2 regions of the Methylobacterium sp. 092160098-2 genome follow, and region 1 is predicted to be linked to the other one. Evidence: riboswitches for the same ligand, from Rfam matches in the RefSeq annotation. Region 1 holds a riboswitch; the other holds the start of a gene.
The links. Region 1 has a riboswitch for fluoride ahead of PQI07_RS11435 (voltage-gated chloride channel family protein). Riboswitches for the same ligand answer to the same signal wherever they lie in the genome.
Positions count from the first base shown of each region.

Region 2: another riboswitch for fluoride. It lies ahead of crcB (fluoride efflux transporter CrcB); the one in region 1 lies ahead of PQI07_RS11435 (voltage-gated chloride channel family protein).

Region 1 covers NZ_JAQPZJ010000001.1:2,434,014-2,437,410, forward strand. Annotated here, with positions in the region: gene PQI07_RS11435 (voltage-gated chloride channel family protein) at 100-1,497, opposite strand; fluoride riboswitch at 1,539-1,611, opposite strand; gene arsH (arsenical resistance protein ArsH) at 1,829-2,575, opposite strand; gene PQI07_RS11445 (ArsR/SmtB family transcription factor) at 2,626-2,985, shown strand; gene arsC (arsenate reductase (glutaredoxin)) at 2,978-3,397, shown strand, end outside.
Region 2 covers NZ_JAQPZJ010000001.1:2,205,227-2,208,623, forward strand. Annotated here, with positions in the region: gene lanM (lanmodulin LanM) at 1-325, shown strand, start outside; gene PQI07_RS10385 (hypothetical protein) at 505-1,014, shown strand; fluoride riboswitch at 1,196-1,266, shown strand; gene crcB (fluoride efflux transporter CrcB) at 1,350-1,739, shown strand; gene PQI07_RS10395 (pyruvate, water dikinase regulatory protein) at 1,856-2,686, opposite strand; gene PQI07_RS10400 (uroporphyrinogen decarboxylase) at 3,149-3,397, shown strand, end outside.

The DNA of each region.
Region 1 (3,397 bases):
CTTGGCGTGGTCGAGCCCTGTCGGCGCACGTCATTGAGATGCCCGCACCGTCCCGATCCCGGCCGGGACGACCGGACGCGTCGAAGCCCTGGGGCGCACCTATCTGTCGGGGGCCGACACGGGGGCCGGCGCGGTCAGCCGGGCCGCGCGGTGCGTGCGCGCATGGCGCAGGGTGGCGTCCGGCGGCAGGGTGCCCACGGAAACCTTCGGGACGGCGATGCGCTGGGACAGGTAGATGCCGCTGTGCCCGGAGCACAGGTAGGCCAGGAAGCAGGCGGTCGCGATGTAGACGCCGTGCGTGGCGCCGAACAGCTCGATACCCATCAGCGTGCAGGCCAGCGGCGTGTTGGCCGCTCCGGCAAACACGGCGACGAACCCGAGGCCGGCCAGGAGATCCACCGGCGCCCCCAGCACCCCGGCCAGTGCGTTGCCGAGGGCCGCGCCGATGAAGAACAGCGGCGTGACCTCGCCGCCCTTGAACCCGGCGCTCAGGGTGACGACCGTGAACAGCATCTTGAGCGCCCAGCTCCAGGGATGCACCTCCGGACCGAAGAAGCGGGCGATGGTCAGCCCGTGCGGATCCGCCGACCAGACGCCCAGTCCCAGATAATCCCGCGTGCCACAGAGGTAGACCAGGGCGATCACCGCGAGGCCGCCCGCCACGGGGCGGAGGGGCGCGAAGGCGATGACCCGCTTGCACCATCCGCCGAGCATGTGGTTCGCCTCGGCGAACACCAGGCCGGCCAGTCCGAAGGCCACGCCTGCCACCGCGACCTTGGCCAGGAGCAGCGGCTCGACCATGTGCGTGCCGACGGCTCCGGCGTGGTCGTCGATACGGTAGACCCCGTGTTCGATGCCCCACAGCTGACAGGTCCAGTCGCCGACCACGGCCGCGACGAGGCAGGGCACGAGGGCCGCATATTCGATGCGTCCGACAGCGAGGACCTCGAGCGCGAAGACCGCGCCGGCCAGTGGCGTACCGAAGACGGCGCCGAACCCCGCGGCGATCCCGGCCATCAGCATGATCCGGAAGCTCGGCGCATCCAGGCGGACCGCCTTGCCGAAGGCGCTTGCGAGGCTGCCGCCCAGTTGGACGGCCGTGCCTTCGCGGCCCGCCGATCCGCCGAACAGATGCGTGACCACCGTGCCGAGGAAGATCAGCGGCGCCATGCGCAGGGGCACGCCGCCCCCGGGCACATGGATCTGCTCGACGATGAGGTTGTTGCCGCCCTCCACGGACTGGCCGAAGCGATGGTAGAGCAGCCCGATAGCCAAGCCGCCGAGCGGCAGGAGAAACAGCAGCCCGGGATAGGCGAAGCGCGCCCGGGTGGCCGCATCGAGGCTCCAGAGGAAGGCCGCGCACAGGGAGCCCACGGCGGCGGCCATGGGCAGCAGAACCAGGATCCAGCGCGCGACCGAGACGGCATGATCGTGCCGCGTGCGGATAAAGGCCGCTACGTTGAAGCGTGTGAACAGATTTTGGAAGGTTGCGCGCATGACATCCCCTTGATGCGATGCCGCAGGACTTTGCGGGATCGCAAGAAGTAGGAGTCATCAGCCTGACGGCGGTTCGGCCTTGATGGCCCGGCAGACACCATTGCCGTCCTCGAGAGATACGGGACCCCTCCGAACCGCGTCAAGGCCCTTCGTGCAGGCCTGCGGCGTGCGGGGGACGAACCCGTCGCTCCCCCGAGGGTGGACGCGGAGACAGCGGATCCGGTCGGCCCTCGGGGCGCCGGGGCTCGCACAGACCTGCCCCACGGGCGGCCGGTCGCCGCCGCGATCACGACGGCGCCCGCGTGGACGGTCGCATCGGCGGCGGGGTGTCTCAGCGCTTCACAAAGCCGATGTCGGCGGCCACGGCGCTCAGGCGCTCCGGCGCGCGCTCCTTCCGCTCGCTGTAGCGGTCGACGAGGTCGTCGGCCCGCTCCCGGGTCAGCAGCGTGAACTTCATCAGCTCCTCGCATACGTCCACGACGCGCTCGTAGAGCGGCCCCGGCTTCATCCGGCCGGCCTCGTCGAACTCCTTGTAGGCCATCGGGACCGACGACTGGTTCGGGATCGTGATCATCCGCATCCAGCGGCCGAGAATCCGCAGGCTGTTCACGGCGTTGAAGCTCTGCGAGCCGCCGGACACCTGCATCACGGCCAGGGTGCGCCCCTGGGTCGGCCGCACGCTGCCTTCGGAGAGCGGCAGCCAGTCGATCTGGCTTTTCATCACGCCGGTCAGCGTGCCGTGCCGCTCCGGCGACACCCACACTTGGCCCTCGGACCAGATCGAGAGGTCGCGCAGCTCCTGCACCTTCGGATGATCGGCGGTCGTGTCGTCGGGCAGGGGCAGGCCGTGCGCGTCGTAGATCCGCACCTCGCCGCCCATGGCTTCCAGGAGCCGGGCGGCCTCGTAGGCGAGGAAGCGGCTGAACGAGCGCTCCCGCAGGGAGCCGTAGAGGATCAGGAACCGGGGGGCGTGGGTGAGCGGCTTGACCGCCTCCAGGCGCGCGCGGGTCGGCACCACGAAATGCGCGGCGCTCAGGTTCGGCAGGCCATCGGTGAAAGGCTGGCGCGGCTTGTCCAAGGTTCAGCTTTCTTGTACGTTCAAAGAGTGATTTGAAGATTGTAACGAATATGGACGAGCCGCAAGCCCTCGCCGCCTTCGCGGCCCTCGCCCAGGAGCACCGTCTGCGCCTGGTGCGGGTGCTCGTGACCGCCGGCCCGGACGGGCTGGCCTCCGGCGTGCTGGCTGAGGCGGTGGGCGTCTCCGCCGCCACCGTGTCCCATCATCTCAAGGAACTGAGCCACGCGGGCCTGGTCGCCTCGCGGCGCGCGGGGCGCTCGATCATCTACAGCGCCGCCTACCCGGCGCTGTCCGGCCTGATCGCCTTCCTGATGAAAGATTGCTGCCAGGGCCGCCCGGAGGTCTGCACCCCGGCGATGGCCGCCCTGGCACCCTGCTGCCCCGCCCTAGGAGAGACCGCCCATGCCTGAGCCGTTCGACGTCGTGATCTACCACAACCCCGAATGCGGCACGTCCCGCAACACCCTCGCGATGATCCGCAACGCCGGCATCGAGCCGCACGTGATCGAATACCTCAAAACCCCGCCCGCGCGGGCGCTGCTGGTGCAGCTCCTGGCCCGCGCCGGTCTGTCGGTGCGTGCGGTGCTGCGGGAGAGCGGCACGCCGTTCGCGGAGCTGAACCTCGGCGATCCCGCGCTGACGGATGCGCAGCTCCTGGACGCCATCGCGGCGCACCCGATCCTCCTCAACCGCCCGCTGGTGGTCACGCCCAAGGGCGTGCGCCTGTGCCGACCGTCGGAAGCCGTGCTCGATCTTCTGCCGGTGCAGCAGGGCGAGTTCGTCAAGGAAGACGGTGAGCGGGTCGTGGACGAGCACGGCCGC
Region 2 (3,397 bases), 230 kb from region 1:
CACCGAGCGCACGCTGAAGATGGTCGACACCGACAAGGACGGCACGATCGATCTGGCCGAGGCCCAGGCCGCGGCCGGCAAGGTCTTCGACGCCGCCGAGACCGACAAGGACGGGACCGTCGACGCCAAGGAGCTGAAGGGCCGGGTCAGCAAGACGGACCTGAAGGCCGCCGACACCGACAACGACGGCACCCTCGACCGCAAGGAATACCTCGCCCTGGTCGAGCAGCGCTTCAAGGCGGCCGATCCCGACAAGGACGGCACGCTCGACGCCAAGGAACTCAAGACCCCGGCCGGACGCAGCCTGCTGCAGCTCCTGAAATAGGCGCGGATCCCGGAGACTCCGCCGTTGCACAGTCCATGAGCAAGTATTATTCCTGTGCAACGGCTCAAGTTCTGGGCAGGCATCAATATTTTGCACTATCTTGCGTCATCTGAATTGGCCTCGTAGGTTTCGGTCATCCGGGCGGCAAAGCATCGGATGAACCACCAGGGAGGAGCGCGATGGCACGCGCCAACGAGGTCAAGGACAGGTTCCGCGCGCGGCTGCAGGAGGCGGATGCCCGCAGCAACGACTTCCGCAAGAAACTCCTGGAGGAAGGCGCCCGGGCGCTGGAGCCGGTGGTCGGCGTCCTGAACCTCATGGCCGAGGTGCTCAACGAGGAGGACAACGTCCACGGCAGCATCACCGGCCTCGAGGCCAAGATCGATCAGGACAACTTCATCAGCCTCTGCGCGCGGCTGCGCGGGACCGACACCGAGCAGAAGATCAAGATCAAGTACGGTCCGGAACTCGGCGGCAGCAACTACATCTCGGTCTCGGGCCTGAACCAGCGCTACAACGAGCGCCTCGTGCCGGGGGCTGCGAGCTGCGCCATCGGCCGGACCGTCGGCAGCGACATCCAGCTCGACGAGCACCGGGGCGACGAGCTGGCCGAGGTGGTCCGCGAGGTGGTCGAGGATTTCTATGCCGCCCAGATCGAGCAGCGCAGCCACTTCGCCTACGCCCGCTGAGCCTTGCGGCTTCGCCGATCGATCCAGCGCGGTGGGTTCATGACAGGGCGCGGGTCCGCTCTCCCGCACGGGAGGGGACCCGCGCCGATCCGAACCGATCTGTGAACCCGCCGCGCCCCCCGACCCACCAGCGCGTGAGCCGGAAAACCGGATTCCCCTTCCCGGCATCCTGCGCTAAGCCTGTCCCGATGGGGATGGAGCGCCCCGACAACCGCCCGACTCGGAGGCCGGGCTGATGGCTCCTACCGCACGGGCGCGCCTCAGCCGTCCGCGGTGGGGCCGTGCGCCGAAGCCGCGACAGGACGTGGCTGCCCGACCGAACAGGAAGGGCCGGCATGATCAACACCCTCATCGTCGTTGTCGGAGCCGGGCTCGGGGGCGGGTGCCGCCACGGGATCAACGTGGCGGTCGCCCGGCTGCTGCCGGGCCTCGGCTTCCCCCTGGCCACGCTGATCATCAACGTGCTGGGCTCGTTCCTGATGGGCGTGCTCGCCGAGGGCTTCGCCCTGCGCGGCGCGGCGGGTCACCCGGCACGGCTGTTCCTGACCACGGGCGTGCTCGGCGGCTTCACCACCTTCTCGACCTTCTCCCTCGACGCGATCAGCCTGTACCACCGGGGCGAGACCGCCGCCGCCGCCCTCTACGTTGGGGCCTCGGTGGCGACCGGTCTGATCGGGCTGGTGGCGGGCCTCACCCTGGTGCGGGCGGTCCTGAGCGGCAGCTGAGGCCGTCCCGGCTTCAAAAGGGCTGCGAGCTTTTGCGGCTCCGGGGCGGAGCCCGGGTCGTTCAGGGGCTCCGCCCCCGAACCCCGCCAAAGGGCTGAGCCCTTCGGAAACCCCTCTCAATCCGCGATGAACTTCAGCCGGTGGTCGCGGTAGAGGTCGACGATCGCCGCCGCGGTCTCCTCGATGGAGCGGCGCGTCACGTCGATGGTCGGCCAGCGGTTCCGGGTGAACAGCCGGCGGGAGGCGGTGATCTCGTCCGCCACCGCCGAGCGGTCGACGTAGAGGGACGATTCGTCGGCGTTGAGGCTGGAGAGCCGGTTCTGGCGGATCTGCACGATCCGCTCCGGCGAGGCGAACAGCCCGACCACCAGGGGCTTGCGGGCGCGCTCGATCGCCGGCGGCAGCGGCATGCCCGGCACCAGCGGCAGGTTGGTGGTCTTGAGGCCGCGATTGGCGAGGTAGATCGAGGTCGGCGTCTTCGAGGTCCGGCTGACGCCGAGCAGGATCACGTCCGCGTCCTCGAGATCCTCCGGCAGGTTGCCGTCGTCGTGGGCCAGGGTGAAGTTCATCGCGTCGATGCGCTTGAAGTACTCGGCGTTCAGCATGTGCTGGGCGCCGGGCCGGGCCGTGGTCTCGGCGCCGAGATAGGCGCGCAGCAGGTCGTGGACCGGCCGCAGCACCGACAGGCAGGGCGAGCCGGTCTCCCGCGCGACCTCCTCCAGCCGCTCGCCGAGGTCGCCCCCCACCAGGGTGTAGAGGACGAGACCCGGCGCCGCCCGGATCTCCGAGATCACCCGGTCGAGCTGCGCGGCCGAGCGCACCAGCGGATAGACGTGCTCGATCGCCGACACGCCCTCGTACTGCGCGGCCGCCGCGCGCCCGACATTGATCAGCGTCTCGCCGGTGGAGTCGGAGACGAGGTGGAGGTGGAAGTAGCTGCGGCCCATTCCGATCGCCTCTGCGGTCGCCATTCGCGGCGCCACGTTGTCCACCGCCGGCCGCCAGGGGAGTCGATGAGTGTGGATAGGATGCCCCGCCGGGCCGGTCCAGGGCGATACCGGTGCGCGCTATCGACTCCGCCGTTCACAGGCAGACGATCGGGGCGCATGGATTCCGACTCACTGGGAGAATCCGGGACGCGTCCGGGGTCCGCACACGACTCGGCGTTGCCAAGGCGCTGTCGGATCTGGTCGTTCTCGCAAGATGGAGCAAATCCTTTAAAGCCTCGTTAACGGCGCGGCGCCGGGGACCGCCTGTGGACGCTTTTGTGCCCCCGTGATTCGGCCCCCCAAGAGAAAAAACAGAGTCCTAGATTCTCTCTTTTCTTTTCGAAGGGGCCTGTGTGGGGATCGGCGCGCCTCGACTCGACAGGAGGCCCGCCGACGGGCATGCGGGATGACGGATACGGGATGGGAACGACGATGACGGGGACGGAGCGCAAGTCCGAGCGGAAGGTGCTGCGCGTCCTCGACGGGGAGGCGATCGGTCCGCCCCCCGCCTGGATGATGCGGCAGGCCGGCCGCTACCTGCCGGAATACCGGGCGACCCGGGCCGAGGCCGGCTCGTTCCTCGACCTCTGCTACAGCCCCGACTTCGCCGTCGAGGTGACGCTCCAGCCGATCCGGCGGTTCGGCTTCGATGCCGCGATCCTGTTCTCG